3 regions of the Nonomuraea sp. LPB2021202275-12-8 genome follow, and region 2 is predicted to be linked to each of the others. Evidence: riboswitches for the same ligand, from Rfam matches in the RefSeq annotation. Region 2 holds a riboswitch; each other region holds the start of a gene.
What was found. Region 2 has a riboswitch for cyclic di-AMP ahead of V5E28_RS25840 (coiled-coil domain-containing protein). Riboswitches for the same ligand answer to the same signal wherever they lie in the genome.
Positions count from the first base shown of each region.

Region 1: linked by a shared signal. The riboswitch ahead of V5E28_RS04895 (CHAP domain-containing protein) and the one ahead of V5E28_RS25840 (coiled-coil domain-containing protein) in region 2 are both predicted to bind cyclic di-AMP.
Region 3: linked by a shared signal. The riboswitch ahead of V5E28_RS10015 (hypothetical protein) and the one ahead of V5E28_RS25840 (coiled-coil domain-containing protein) in region 2 are both predicted to bind cyclic di-AMP.

Region 1 is NZ_JBAHWD010000002.1:231,041-235,763, reverse strand. It holds gene V5E28_RS04910 (hypothetical protein) at 1-146, opposite strand, end outside; gene V5E28_RS04905 (aldo/keto reductase) at 242-1,057, shown strand; gene V5E28_RS04900 (Gfo/Idh/MocA family protein) at 1,103-2,056, shown strand; cyclic di-AMP (ydaO/yuaA leader) riboswitch at 2,176-2,313, shown strand; gene V5E28_RS04895 (CHAP domain-containing protein) at 2,327-2,992, shown strand; gene V5E28_RS04890 (YciI family protein) at 3,180-3,608, shown strand; gene V5E28_RS04885 (RNA polymerase sigma factor) at 3,736-4,723, shown strand, end outside.
Region 2 is NZ_JBAHWD010000015.1:17,970-22,692, forward strand. It holds gene V5E28_RS25830 (DeoR/GlpR family DNA-binding transcription regulator) at 1-325, shown strand, start outside; gene galT (galactose-1-phosphate uridylyltransferase) at 322-1,401, shown strand; cyclic di-AMP (ydaO/yuaA leader) riboswitch at 1,468-1,604, shown strand; gene V5E28_RS25840 (coiled-coil domain-containing protein) at 1,610-2,599, shown strand; gene V5E28_RS25845 (sensor histidine kinase) at 2,733-4,580, shown strand; gene V5E28_RS25850 (response regulator transcription factor) at 4,577-4,723, opposite strand, start outside.
Region 3 is NZ_JBAHWD010000004.1:305,710-310,432, reverse strand. It holds gene V5E28_RS10035 (hypothetical protein) at 1-722, shown strand, start outside; gene V5E28_RS10030 (roadblock/LC7 domain-containing protein) at 752-1,126, shown strand; gene V5E28_RS10025 (hypothetical protein) at 1,148-1,519, shown strand; gene V5E28_RS10020 (alpha/beta fold hydrolase) at 1,570-2,418, opposite strand; gene V5E28_RS10015 (hypothetical protein) at 2,461-3,267, opposite strand; cyclic di-AMP (ydaO/yuaA leader) riboswitch at 3,454-3,590, opposite strand; gene V5E28_RS10010 (DUF5302 domain-containing protein) at 3,756-3,956, opposite strand; gene V5E28_RS10005 (CBS domain-containing protein) at 4,069-4,512, shown strand; gene V5E28_RS10000 (SAM-dependent methyltransferase) at 4,669-4,723, shown strand, end outside.

The DNA of each region.
Region 1 (4,723 bases), on a different contig from region 2:
AGCTCCCGCCGGGTCGCCTTCAACGCGCGCAGCTTCGCCCGCGGCACCACGGCGGTGGCAGGCCCCATCAGCCCCGCGTGGTGGGCCTCGACGGCGCACAGCATCTGGAGCGGGGACTCCACCCAGGCCGACGCCTGTTTGACCACTTGTTCTCCCAGCCAGGTGATGGCCCGTTCAGGACCGCTTCAAGCTAGCCCGGGCTGCTTAAGCCGCTCGGAACGGGACGTGAACAATGGAGGGTATGAACTCGCTACGGCTTTACAGAGACGGCGTAGAGATCCCTCAGCTCGGCTTCGGCGTCTGGCAGGTGTCCGGCGCCGAGACCGAGCGGGTGGTGAAGACCGCGCTGGACATCGGCTACCGCCACATCGACACCGCGACGATCTACGGCAACGAGGAGGGCGTGGGGCGGGCGGTGCGCGCGTCGGATATCCCGCGGAGGAAGGTCTTCGTCACCACCAAGCTGTGGAACGACGACCACGGCCGGGTGCGGGGGGCCTTCGACGAGAGCCTGGCGAGGCTCGGCCTGGACTACGTCGACCTCTACCTGATCCATTGGCCGGCGCCGAAGCAGGACAGGTACGTGCAGGCCTGGCGCGAGGTGGAGAAGATCTACCGGGACGGCCAGGCCAAGGCCATCGGCGTGTCCAACTTCACGATCGACACGCTGACGCGGCTCATGGACGAGACCGACATCATCCCCTGCGTCAACCAGATCGAGCTGCACCCCTACTTCCAGCAGAAGCAGATGCGCGAGTTCCATGACAAGAACGGCATCCTCACCGAGGCGTGGGGTCCGCTGGGCCAGGGCAAGGGGCTGCTGGAGGACCCCGCGCTCACGGTGCTGTCGGAGAAGCACGGCAGGACGCCCGCCCAGATCGTGCTGCGCTGGCACATCCAGCTCGGCAACGTGGCCATCCCGAAGTCCGTCACCCCGTCGCGGATCAAGGAGAACTTCGAGGTGTTCGACTTCACGCTCGACCATGAGGACATGGCGGCCATCGGGGCGCTGAACCGCGGGCGGCGGCTCGGCGCCGACCCCGACCAGTTCGGGTGAATCGGTCAGATACCGCATGAGCGGATATATCAGTACGATCTCCGCGTGCGAGATCTGACGTGGGGCATAGCGGCAACAGGTGGCATCGCTCGGACCGTGGGCGCGGCGATCGTGGCCGAACCCGGGATGCGGGTGGCCGCCGTCGGCTCCCGCGACCTCGGCAGGGCCGAGGCGCTGGCCGCGACGCTGGGCGCCGAGTCCGCCTACGGCTCCTACGCCGAACTGTGCGCCGACCCCGCGGTCGACGCCGTCTACGTGGCCACCCCGCACGCCCAGCACCTCGAGGTGGCCGAGGCCGCGATCGCGGCGGGCAAGGCGGTGCTGTGCGAGAAGCCGCTCGCCGCCACCGTGGCCGACGCCGAGCGCATGGTGCGCCTGGCCCGCGAGGCCGGGGTGTTCCTGATGGAAGCGATGTGGATGCGGTTCAACCCGCTCATCCAGATGCTGGCCGCCGACCCCCGTTTCGGCGAGATCCGCTCGGTGCACGCCTCGTTCGGGTTCGCGCTGCCCTACGATCCCGCGCACCGGCTCTGGGCGCCGGAGCTTGGCGGGGGCGCGCTGCTCGACCTGGGGATCTACCCGCTCGGGCTGGCTCAGCTCCTGCTCGGCATGCCGTCGGGCATGCACCTGACGGGTTCGCTGGCGCCCTCGGGGGTGGACGCGGAGGCGGCCGGGGTGCTGCTCTACCCGGGTGGCAGGCGCGCCCTGGTGGACGTCTCGCTGCTCGGCCACTACCCCAACTCCGCCAGCGTGGTGGGCACCGAGATGCGCGCCGACATCGACGCCCCGTTCTGGGCGCCGCGGCGGGTGGTGCTCAGCGGGCCGTCGATGGAGCCGGAGGAGCACGTGCTCGATCCCGCGGACAACGGCTACGCCGGAGAGCTGCGCGAGGTCAGGGCCTGTTTGGTAAAGAATCGGACGGAGAGCGCGATCATGCCTCTTGACGAAACCCTTGCCATGATGGGACTTCTGGCCGACGCTCGCGGGCAAGTCCCCTAACTGGCGGTTTATGCGCTTGTAATCCTCTTGCCGTGTGTATTACCTTGTGGGGCATTCGAGGCATACGTCCGGTTTATCCGTTCGTTGCCAAACCATCGCAATGTACGCATCACAGGATCCCCCTGTGACCGCTGAATCCGCCATGTGCGGAACCGGGGACCCACGTCCTTTGGGGTGAATCGGCACCATCGGTGCCGTAGGGCAGCTTCCACGCCCGAACCCGTCAGCTAACCCGGTAAGCGGCATGGAAGCAAGGAGTTAACCCCCTCGATGGCGAAGCACCGTCTTGCTCGTGCCCTGAAGTCAGACCACCTGCGCGCCGCCCTCGGCGCGACCATCATCGCCACCGCGCTGGGCACCGCCGCCGTTCCGGCCTACGCGACCCCCGCCGTGCAGGATAACGTTTCCAAGCAGAACAAGCCCGACGACGCGAACAAGATCAATGTGACCGCCTCACAGGTCCTGGAACTGGCCAGGCAGCAGGTCGGCACGTCCGAGAACGCCCGCGGCGGCGGCACCAAGTTCCAGCAGTGGTACGCCCGGTCCCCCCGCGCCATGGAGACCGTCCGGCGCGACGGGGGCGACCCCACCGCCTACCTGAACGCCGCCTGGTGCGCGATGTTCGTCTCCTGGGTCGGCGAGCAGACCGGCGCCCGTCCCCAGGTCGGCTGGGACGCCTACACCGTGACGCATGCCAGGTGGTTCAAGAACAACAACCGCTGGGGCACCGTCGCCAAGCCCGGAGCCGTCGTCTTCTTCTCCTGGAACGGCGGCAAGAGCATCGACTCCATCCAGCACGTCGGCTTCGTCGTCAAGGACAACCGGAACGGCACGATCTCCACGATCGAAGGCAACACCGGCAACGGCAAGGTCGAGGAGCGCGTCCGTCCCAAGTCGCAGGTCGTCGGCTACGGCTACCCGCGGTACGCCGCCTGATAGCGGCCACTTCACCCCGCAGTACTTTGCCCCGTCGAGAGCGCGCATCCCGGTTGCGGATGCGCGCTCTCCACGTTTCCGGAAAAATCTCCACACGTGTGTCGATCCGGCCGCCGGTGGTTCGACGCGTCGATGAGGGCCCCGCAGGGAGCCGTCCGGACGAGAGGGAGATCGCACCGTGAAGTTCATGATCGTGGGCAAGGCCAGCGAGGAGACCGAGGCCGGCGTGATGCCCAGCCAGGAGCTGGTCGACAACATGATGGCCTACAACGAGGCCCTGGTGAAGGCGGGCGTGCTGCTGGCGGCCGAGGGGCTCTACCCGAGCTCGCAGGGGGCGCAGATCGCCTACAGCGGCGGCAAGGCCAAGGTGATCGACGGCCCGTTCGCCGAGGCCAAGGAGCTCATCGCCGGGTTCTGGCTGATCCAGGTCAAGTCCCGGGAGGAGGCTCTCGAATGGGCGCTGCGCGTTCCGGTGCCGCCGGGACATGACGGCATCGGACTCGACGTCTGGCAGGTCTTCGACGCGACGGACATGCCCGAATCGTCGCTGAGCCCCGAGACGGCCCAGCGCGAGGCGGCACTGCGCGAGACCCTGGAGGACAGGCAGGAGTCCTGAGCGACCTCCGCGGAGCACGGCGCAGCTGAACGCGCCGTCCCCCCGCGATGCCCGGCGTGGCGGCCAGTGTGGCGGCCGGCGTGGCGCGCGAGTTGCGCCGGGCGGCGCGGGCTGTTGTCATGGGCCGGTGACTGCTTCCGAGACGCATCAGGCGATCGAGGCGGTGTGGCGGATCGAGGCCGCCAGGCTCATCGCCGGGCTGACCCGGCTGGTGCGCGACATCGGCCTGGCGGAGGAGCTCGCGCAGGACGCGCTGGTCGCGGCGCTGGAGCAGTGGCCCGAGTCCGGGGTGCCACGCAATCCGGGCGCGTGGCTGATGGCCGTGTCGAAGAGGCGGGCCATCGACATGATCCGCCGCCAGGAGCGGTTCGAGCGCAAGCTGGTCGAGCTCGGCCGCGCCGAGTTGGCCGAGCTCGGCGACGAGGGCCACCAGCCCGAGGTGGACGAGATCGAGGACGACCTGCTGCGGCTGGTGTTCATCGCCTGCCATCCGGTGCTGTCGACCGAGGCGCGGGTGGCGCTCACCCTGCGGGTGCTGGGCGGGCTGTCCACCGACGAGATCGCCCGGGCGTTCCTGGTGCCGGAGCCGACGGTCGCGCAGCGCATCGTGCGGGCCAAGCGGACGCTGACCGCCCAGCAGGTGCCGTTCGAGGTGCCCCAGGGCGAGGAGCTCGCCCGCCGGCTCTCGTCCGTGCTGGAGGTCATCTACCTGATCTTCAACGAGGGCTACGCCGCGACGGCCGGCGACGACTGGATGCGGCCCGGGCTCTGCGAGGACGCGCTGCGGCTCGGCCGGGTGCTGGCCGGGCTGATGCCGAAGGAGCCCGAGGTGCACGGGCTGGTGGCGCTGATGGAGATCCAGGCCTCGCGCTCCGCCGCGCGCGTCGGCCCGTCCGGCGAGCCCGTCCTGCTGCTGGAGCAGAACCGGGCCCGCTGGGACCGGCTGCTCATCCGCCGCGGCCTGGCCGCGCTCGATCGGGTGGAGGGCCTCGGCGGCGCCATGGGCCCCTACGCGCTGCAGGCCGCCATCGCCGCCTGCCACGCGCGGGCGTTCACCGCGGCGGAGACCGACTGGCCGCGCATCGCGGCGCTGTACGAGTCGCTGGCGAGGATCT
Region 2 (4,723 bases):
CGCGCTGGTCGGCCCGGTGGCCGTGGCGGCGATCCGACGGCTGCACGTGGACACCCTCTTCCTGGGCGTGCACGGGATGAGCGTGCGCGCCGGCTTCACCACGCCCAACCTGCTCGAATCCGAGACTGACAGGGAGCTGGTGAGCGCCGCGCACCGGCTGGTCGTGCCCGCGGACCACACCAAGTGGAACACGGTCGGCATCAGCACGATCGCCGAGCTGACCGAGGCCGACGTCGTCATCAGCGACCCGGGGTTGCCCGAGGAAGCACGCATGGAGCTGGTCGAACGGGCCGGAGAACTGATCATCGCGGAGGACTCGCAGTGAAGCGCACCATCACCCATCTGGCCGACGGCCGTGAACTGATCTACTTCGATCGGCGCGACGACGCCGACCGGAGCGCGATCGACCGCCGGCCGCTCGATCCCCGGCCGGTGGCGTCCGAGCTGCGCTACGACCCGCTGACCGACGAGTGGATCGCGATGGCGGGGCACCGGCAGACCCGGACGTTCCTGCCTCCGGCCGACGAGTGCCCGCTGTGCCCGTCGTCCGACACGAGGGCTTCGGAGATCCCGGCTCACGACTACGACGTCGTGGTGTTCGAGAACCGATTCCCCTCCTTTTCCGGAAATTTCGGCTCTTACCAGGACCCTGGTGGGCTGAGTGAGGTCCGTCCGGGCGCAGGGCGGTGCGAGGTGGTGTGCTTCACGTCCGAGCACTCCTCCTCGTTCTCCCGGCTCTCCGACGAGCAGGTCGAGCTGGTCATGGAGGCCTGGGCGGACCGCACGGCCGAGCTGTCCGCGATCGAGGGCGTGGAGCAGGTCTTCTGCTTCGAGAACCGGGGCGAGGAGATCGGTATCACGATCTTCCACCCGCACGGCCAGATCTACGCCTACCCCTACGTCACCCCCAAGACCAGGCTGCAGCTCGGCGCCGCCAGGCGTTATGCCGAGCGCCACCCCGGCCGCAACCTCTACGCCGACGTGCTGGACGCCGAGCGGGCCGGGCCCCGGGTGGTGGCCGCCAACGAGCTGTGGACGGCCTTCGTGCCCGCCGCCGCCCGCTGGCCGTTCGAGGTGCACCTCTATCCGCACCGGCAGGTGCCGGACCTTGCGGCGCTGTCGGAGGCGGAGCGTGCGGCGTTCGCACCGCTCTACACCTCGGTCCTGCGGGCGCTCGACGGCCTGTTCGACGTCGCGATGCCGTACATCTCGGCCTGGCACCAGGCGCCGGTACGGCAGGACCGCGAGCTGGGCTACCTGCACCTGGAGCTGTTCTCCATCCGGCGGGCTCCCGGCAAGCTGAAGTTCCTGGCAGGATCGGAGTCGGCCATGGGCGCCTTCGTCAACGACGTGCTCCCGGAAGAGGCTGCGCGCATGCTTCGATCACAGGTAGATCACTAATTGATTTCTGGTTGGAGTCGCATTACTCGTGATCTACCACTAATATCCCTTCAAGCACGGCCGTAACGTCGTGTAACGCCTAATCCCGGGCGAGTTGCCCGGGAGCCGGGGACCCACCGCACTTGGGGTGAAGCCGCTTCGGTGGCAGGGAGCTCTCTTGCCCGAACCCGTCAGCTAACCCGGCCGGCAGAGGGAGAGGAACCCGTACGTGGCGGCAGCGTCCCCCGCGCAACTGGCCATCGGCGTCATCACCGCGGCAGCGGTGGCCCTCATCCCGGCGACCGGCTCCGCCGCCGTCTCCGGCCCAGCGGCGGCGACCACCACCGCGGACCCCAAGCCCACCGAAAGCCGGCTCCGGGCCGAGCTCAAGGCGCTGAACCAGAAGGTCGACAAACTCATCGAGCGCTACAACCTCAAGCGCGTCGAGCTGGCCGAGGCCCAGAAGGCCGCCGAAGCGGCCAAGAAGCGCCTGGACACGGCCGACGAGGCGCTGACCACGGCCCAGCGGCGCGTCGCCGAGCTGGCCTCGCTGCGCTATCAGAACGGCGGCATGCCCCTGCCGACCATCGTGATGCCGCCCGACGGCGCCGCCGCCGCCGTGCTGGAGCAGCTCACCGCCAATCAGACGGCCGTGGTGCAGGGCGTGGCCGACGCGCGCGATGAGAAGAAGAAGGCCGCCGACGACGCGGCGGCGCTCGCCCGCGACATCAGCGCCGACACCGCCGAGGTGGCCAAGCAGCGCGACGACGCCAAGGACGTCATCGGGGACATCCAGAAGAAGCTGCAGGAGCTCGTCCCGTTCAGCACCGGCCGCCGCTCCGACGGCAGCTGGGCCCCCCAGCTCCCCTCAGGCGCCGACAACATCACCGGCCGCACCCGGGCGATGCGCGAGCAGATCCAGAAGAACTTCAGGCTGCCGTTCTCGGTGGGCTGCTTCCGTTCCGGCGGCGGTGGCGAGCACCCCCTGGGCCGGGCGTGCGACTTCATGATGAGCACCGGCGGCAGCATGCCCAGTGCCGTCAACAACGTCCTGGGCGACAGCATCGCCGCCTGGACCCTCCAGAACCGCGACAAGCTCGGCGTCAAGTACGTCATCTGGAAGCAGCGGATCAACCACGGCTCCGGCTGGAGCGCGATGTCGGACCGCGGCAGCGTCACCGAGAACCACTACGACCACGTACACGTCTCCATGCAGTGAGCCCCGCGGGGCGTCGGGCCACGTCGGGAGATCGCGTCCGGCGAAGCGGCGGATGGCGCACTCCGTGATCCGGGCGAGCTGACCGACCGCCTGCTTGCGTATCCTTCGTATGCATTTTGCACATGGAGGGCATATGGAGCTGAAACCGCAGGTCGCGCGGGCCTTGGTCGCGGCCTCGCTCCTTGCCCTGCTCGCGGCCAGGGTCGGCCAGCTCCTCCATCCCGGCGCCGGCCCCCTGCCGCACAGGATGATCGCCATCCCGATGGTCGTCGCCCTGATCACGGTGTACGGGCTGATGGTGTTCCGCGACCGGCTCGGCTCCGGCCTGCCGATGACCGTGACGGCATTGCTGACCTTCGGCCCCTACCTCGTCGTCGGCGGCACGTGGGGGCCGATCGCGGGCGTCCTCGGCTCGGCCGTCCTGCTGGCCCTGGCGGCACCCACGTCCTGGCTGCTGTTCGCACTGATCATGGTCGCCGACACCGGTGTCTCCTGCCTGTACTACTGGGACTCCCCCGCGGTCATCGCCGCGCGGGCGGTGACCTGCCTGAACGTCGGGCTCAGCCTCTTCGCGGTGGTCCGGCTCGCCGAACGGGTCCGGCTGGCGAACGCGCACCGGCAGCAGCTCGCCGGGCTCGCCGTCGCCAGAGACCGCCTTGGCACCGCCCATCACCTGCAGGCGACCATCGGAACGGAGCTTTCCGCCATCGTCGGCACGGCCCGCCGCCTCGGCGATGGCACCGGGCCCGATCCGGGGCGCCGCCTGGACGATGCCCGGGCGAGCCTGGCAGAGATCGTGGAGCGCGCCCGGCGGGCCCTTTCCGCGGCCCGTGAGATCGCCGACACGCACCGGCAGGCCGCCGCGCCCGCCGAGCCCACGCAGAGCGTGCCGGTCCCGGTCATGTTCAGATTCGCCTGGTGGATCCTGCTCCTCGTGGTGATCAATGTCTCCGCCGTCACGCTCGTCAACGTGGACGAGCGCCAGTCCCCCGATGCGGCCGGATGGGCCGCGGCGCTCGCCGTCCTGGTCGTCTCCAGCGGGCTGCAGCTCTATCACGGCGCGCCTCGCCGTACCGCGCCGAGCCCGCGCGTCTGGCCGTGGACCCTCGCGGCACACGCGGTCGTCCTGGCCTGTGGGCTGCTCCTGTACGGCACGGCCATGCTGCCGCCCGTGTTCCTGGCCGTCGGCGCCGTGACGGTGCGGGTGCGGCCGCCATGGTCCCTGGCCGCCGGCGGCCTGTTCCTGGCGGGCCTGGCGTTCGTACCGGACCCCGACTATCTCACCAGCCGCCTCTACTGGCTCTCCGGAGCGGTCATGGGAGTGACCAGCGTCTACTCTCTCTGCCGCCTGCCCGAGGTCACAAGGCATCTGAACGAGACCAGGGACCGGCTCGCCCGGATGGCGGTGCTGCAGGCCCGCCTGCGGGTCGCCAGGGACGTCCACGACTTCCTCGGATCCGGCCTGTCAGCGATCGTCCTCAAGGGCGAGCTCGCCGCCAGGCTCATCAGCTCCGACCCGGACAAGGCCTTCCAGGAGGTGCGCGAGCTCTCCCCCATCGCCCAGCGCACCCTGGGCGAGGTGAGGGCCGTCACGGGCCTTCCCGCCAGGCTCGCCTTCACCGACGAGCTGGCCGCCGCCCGCTCCCTGCTGGAGGCCGCCGGGATCCGGCTGGCGGTCGACGCGGCGATGCCCTGCTTCCCGGCCGAGACCGAGACGCTGCTGGCCACCGTGCTGCGCGAGGCCACGACCAATGTCGTGCGCCACTCCCGCGCCGGGCTCACCAGCGTCGAGACCGTGCTGGAGGACGGCGTGGCACGGCTCCGGGTGTCCAATGACGGCCTCGACGACGGACCTGCCCCCTCCCCCCGACGAGGTACTGGGCTGGACAATCTGGCCGAGCGTGCCGCGGAGGCGGGCGGGCGGCTGGTGGCCGGGCCGGTGGGCAACCTGTTCGTGCTGACCGCCGAGGTGCCCGTCTAGAGCCAGCCGGCCTCGGTGGCGATGCGGATGGCGTCCACCCGGTTGCGCGCGCTGAGCTTGGACACCGCCGAGGCCAGGTAGTTGCGGACGGTGCCGTAGGTCAGGTGGAGCCGTGCGGCCACCTCCCGAGGGGACGCGCCGGC
Region 3 (4,723 bases), on a different contig from region 2:
TCCTCGACGAGGGCCGCGTCACGTACATGGACTGCGCGCAGACACCGGGCGCAGAGCGGCTGCTGGCCGCCAGAGGGCGCATGTCGGAGGCCGCGCTGCGCAGGCTCCAGGCGGACGGGGGCTGCGAGCGGCTGCTCGACCAGGGGCCCGTCACGCTCGGCGAGCTGCAGTACTGCGTGCTGGGTGCCGTCCTGGACGCCGCCTTCTTCCTGCTGCCCACCACCGGGACCAGGCCGAAGTTCCGCCCCGGCGAGCGGCACTGGCTGGGCGGGCGGTGGTACTTCGACGTGCCTGGCCTGGTGCGCGAGTGCGCGCGCCGCCGCGCGCAGCTCGCCCAGGTCTGGCCGGTCGCCGACGTGGACACCGAGCCGGTACGGCCCGCTCCCCGCCTGTCCGGCCGCGGGGTGGCACTCAGCGACGTGCAGTGGGAGATCGTGGTCCGCGCCGACCGCGAGGCCACCCCGCTGGAGCTGGCCAAGCAGCTCGGCAGATCCGGCTACTCGGTCCTGCTCGCGGTGCGCAGGCTGGCGGCGGCCGGCCTGCTGGTCACCGGCGAGCAGACCGCACCGCTGCCCAAGCGGACCAGGCGTGCCGAACCCCAGCAGGATGGCGCCGCCGGTGCGCGAGCGTCCGGCGGGCCGCTCGGTCCCACGGTGAACGCCGACCCCACGGACGTCGAGCTGCTGCTGCGGCTCAGGAAAGCGCTGGAGGAGCTGTCGTGAGGTTCCCCTCACGCAGGAGGAGGCCATCGATGGAACTGCGACAAGAGGTGCTCAAGGAGATGGTCCTGCTGCGCGAGCGCGCGCCCGACGTTAAGGGCAGCGTCGCCTCCACCGTCGACGGGCTGGCTGTCGCCTGTGACCTGACGGGCGACAGCGGCGAGCACGTGTCCGCGCTGGCCGCGGCGCTGCTGGGCATGAGCAGGCGCATGATGATCTTGGCGGGGAGAGGCGATCTGGAGGAGACGCTCATCTCCGGTTCCGCGGGCTACGCCGCGTTCTACGCCGCGGGCCCCACCATCGTCCTCACAGTCTTGGCCGAGCCCGGCGCGAATCTCGGGCTGCTCCGGCTGGAGGGCCGCAAGACCGCGTCCGCGGTGGCCGCGGTGGCACTGGGCAAACAGTGATCGTTTCTGATCGGAGGAAGCATGGCCAGCATGGACATCTCACTCAAGGAGATGATGGCGATCGACGGCTCGATCGGCGCCGCGATCGTCGACCACGGCAGCGGCATGGCGCTCGGCTCGCTCGGCAGCTCGAAGGATCTGGATCTCCAGGTCGCCGCGGCGGGCAACACCGAGGTCGTCAAGGCGAAGCTGCGCACGATGGACTCGCTCGGGCTCAAGGACGCCATCGAGGACATCCTCATCACCCTCAGCGGCCAGTACCACATCATCCGGCCGATCTCCGGCCGAGGCGGCAAGGGGCTGTTCCTCTACCTGGCCCTGGACCGTAACCGGGCCAATCTGGCCATGGCCCGGCACCAGCTCAAGGCCATCGAGGAGAAGCTCGAGGTCTGAGAGGCGCGGCGGCTCGCGTCCGGGCGCGGCGGGCGCGAGCCGTCGTCGGCCTACGCGCTCCCGGTCAGCTTGGTGATGGCGCCGGTGATCTCCGGCCAGAGGGGGCGCGGCAGGTCGTGGCCCATGCCGGGGAAGACCAGGAGCTCGGCCCCGGGGATGGCCGCCGCGGTGGCCTGGCCGCCGACGAGGGGGACGAGCTGGTCGCCCTCGCCGTGGATGACCAGCGTGGGCACGTCCAGGCCGGCGAGCAGATCGGTCCGGTCGGGCGAGACGAGGACGGCGGCGAGCTGCCTGGTCGTGCCCGCCGGGTCGTAGCAGCGGTCGTAGGCCAGCCCGGCGAGCCGCACGACGCGCTCGCGGTCCAGCTCGTAGCCGGGCGAGCCGATCACGGTCCAGGTCTCCAGCGCCTGGGCCAGCACCGCGTCCCGGTCGGCGGCGGGTGGGCCGAACAGCACCGCGCCGGCGGCCTCGGTGGGCCGGGCAACCGAGGGGCCCGGGGTGGACATGATCGAGGTGAGGGTGAGGACCCGCTCGGGATGCCTGATGGCGAGGGCCTGGGCGATCATGCCACCCATCGACGCGCCCACCACGTGCGCGGCGGGCCAGCCGAGGACGTCCATGAGCCCGGCGGCGTCGCGGGCCATGTCGTCCAGCACATACGCCGAGGACGTCCCCAGCCGGGGGACGCCCTCGGCGTGGAAGTGCGTGGACAGGCCCGCGTCGCGGTTGTCGTACCGGACGACGTGGTGGCCCTGCTCCGCCAGCAGCGTGCAGAAGTCGTCGTCCCAGTGGATGAGCTGGGCGCCCAGCCCCATGATCAGCAGGAGCGGGCGCCCGTCAGGCGAGCCGAAGCTCTCGTAGGCGATGTCGATGCCGTTGGCAGATGCGCGCGTGGTCACAGGGACCAGAATTACATTCTGGTCCCTGTGGCGTAAAGCACGTCAGCGCTTCAGGAACCCGCGGATGCGCTCGCGGCCCAGGACCGCCCCGCCACCGGCGAGGATCAGGCCACCGGCGAGCACCGCACCCGAGACACCGTTGGACTCCTCGGTCGCGGCGGCGGCGGTGTTCGACGGACCGGAGTTCGCCGAGCCGAAGGCCGCCGGCCTCGTCTTGACGGAGGCGCCGGAACCGGAGGGAGCCTCGGCGACGACCTTGGCGTCGTCGGCGCCGGCCTTCTTCTCGGCCAGGATCTGCGGCGGCTTGGCCGGGTCGCGGTCCACGCGCGACCAGGCACCGGTCGAGAAGGCCACCGGGTGGTTCTTCTTGCCCACGCCGTTGCCCCACTTGGTGATGACGTAGTCGACCTTGATGTGGCCCTTGCCACCGTTGTTGTCGACCATCAGCGTGCTGGAGTTGAACTTGCCTCCAGTCAGCTCGGCGAAGGTCTTGGAGTCCAGGTCCAGCATGACGCCGTTGTTGGAGGGGACGCCGGGGCCGCGGTCACCGACGAAGAACGGCATCTTCTTGCCGTTGTAGACCACGTAGCCCTCGGTCAGCAGCGGCCAGCTCGGGCTGGCGGCCATGCCCTTCTGCATGGGCTTGCCGCTGGCGGGCAGGCCGGTGTCGCCGGCGCGGCCGGAGCTGTCGTCCCAGAAGTAGGAGGCGGTGGTCGAGCCCTTGAGCAGGGCCTTCTGGTTCTGGTCCACGTCGGCGTGGGCGGCGGCGCCGGCGCCGAAGGTCAGGACGCCGGCAGCGGCGGTGGCGGCGAGCATGGTGATGGAACGCATGCCGAAGCGAGCAGACATGAAAAACTGAATCCTTCGTTAGGTAACGGGGAAAGCGCGCTCGCTTGAAGGGCGTAGCCGGGCAAAGGCCGAACGGACGCTACGCGGAGCGCGAAGAAGTCTTAGGGGGAGTCGCCGCTCAGTTGGCGGCTGACGAGGTGACGCGGGGCGGGGGTACGTCGTGGCGGTGATACATCACGGGCGGGCTTGTCCTCTCCATCTCGCCTACCGGGTTAGCTGACGGGTTCGGGCGTGGAGATGCCCTACCGGCCGTGACGGCCGGATTCACCCCAGAAGTTGGGTCCCCGGTTCCCGCGTGAAGCGGGATTCGGCGCCGGGCAGCGGCCCCTTCCTGATGAAGGGCCAGGTCACTGCCTGGTAACGCAAACCAATCTATACACCAAACCGGACAAACGCAAAGCTAATCCCATAAATCGGGCGAAGATCTACCTAGGAGGTCAAGAAAAAAGGGGGGTACGGCATGCCGTACCCCCACGAAACCCCCCGATTCAGCCGCCGCTCTTGCGCCTGAACGATCGTTTGCTGGCAGCCGGCCCGTGTGCTCCATGGATCTTCGAAGCGTCGGCGCCCCTGCCACCCGCGCCCGAGTCCGCGGCCTGGTTACGCTTGCGCTCCAGCGCCTCGCGGAACTTGCGCTTCATCTCGTCCTCGGGAGTTTCGCTGACTTCCGGCTCCTGTGATTCCGCCATGAGGACCTCCTGGTGTTGGGGACATACACAGCTTCGCATGACGCTCCTTACAGCGCGAAACCGGGGATCACGGCCGGGCGAGTCCGGATCGACCGGCGGTTAGGGTGGGCCCGTGCGCGCACGCGATCTCGCCAGCGACTTCCCCACCGTCACGCTCGACACTCCGGCGATCGAGGCCGCCCGGCTGCTCGCCGAGCAGGGCCTGCCCGGCCTGATCATCGTGGACGGCGAGGGCCGGCCGCGCGCGATCCTGCCCGGCACCCAGGTGCTGCGGCTGGCCGTCCCCGGCTACTGCCAGGACGACCCCGCACTGGCCAGGGTGGTCGACGAGCGGCATGCCGACGTGTTCATGCGGGAGCTCGGCGCGAGGACCGTGCGCGAGAGCCTGCCGGAGCAGCCACGCGAGCTGCCCATCACCGACGGCGACGCCACCCTGCTGGAGCTGGCCGCGCTGATGGCCCGCACCCGCAGCCCCCTGGTCGCCGTCGTGGACGAAGGCGGGCTCCTCGGCGGCGTCACACTGCAGGCCCTCATGAGCCATTCGCTGCCCCGCTAGCGGGCCATTCATCGCACCGGAGCACGCCCTCGGCGCAGCACCATCTGCTCCTCTTTACCCACCCGATAAAGTACAGATCATCTTTTCGTACGATAAAGGTCTATAAATCCCAGGAAACTCGTACCATTCCGGCAAGGTGACCTTGGAGGCGCGGCCATGGCAGGGGACGAGCGGGTTCCGGCGCAGATCGATCCGACCGTGCCCAGCGTGG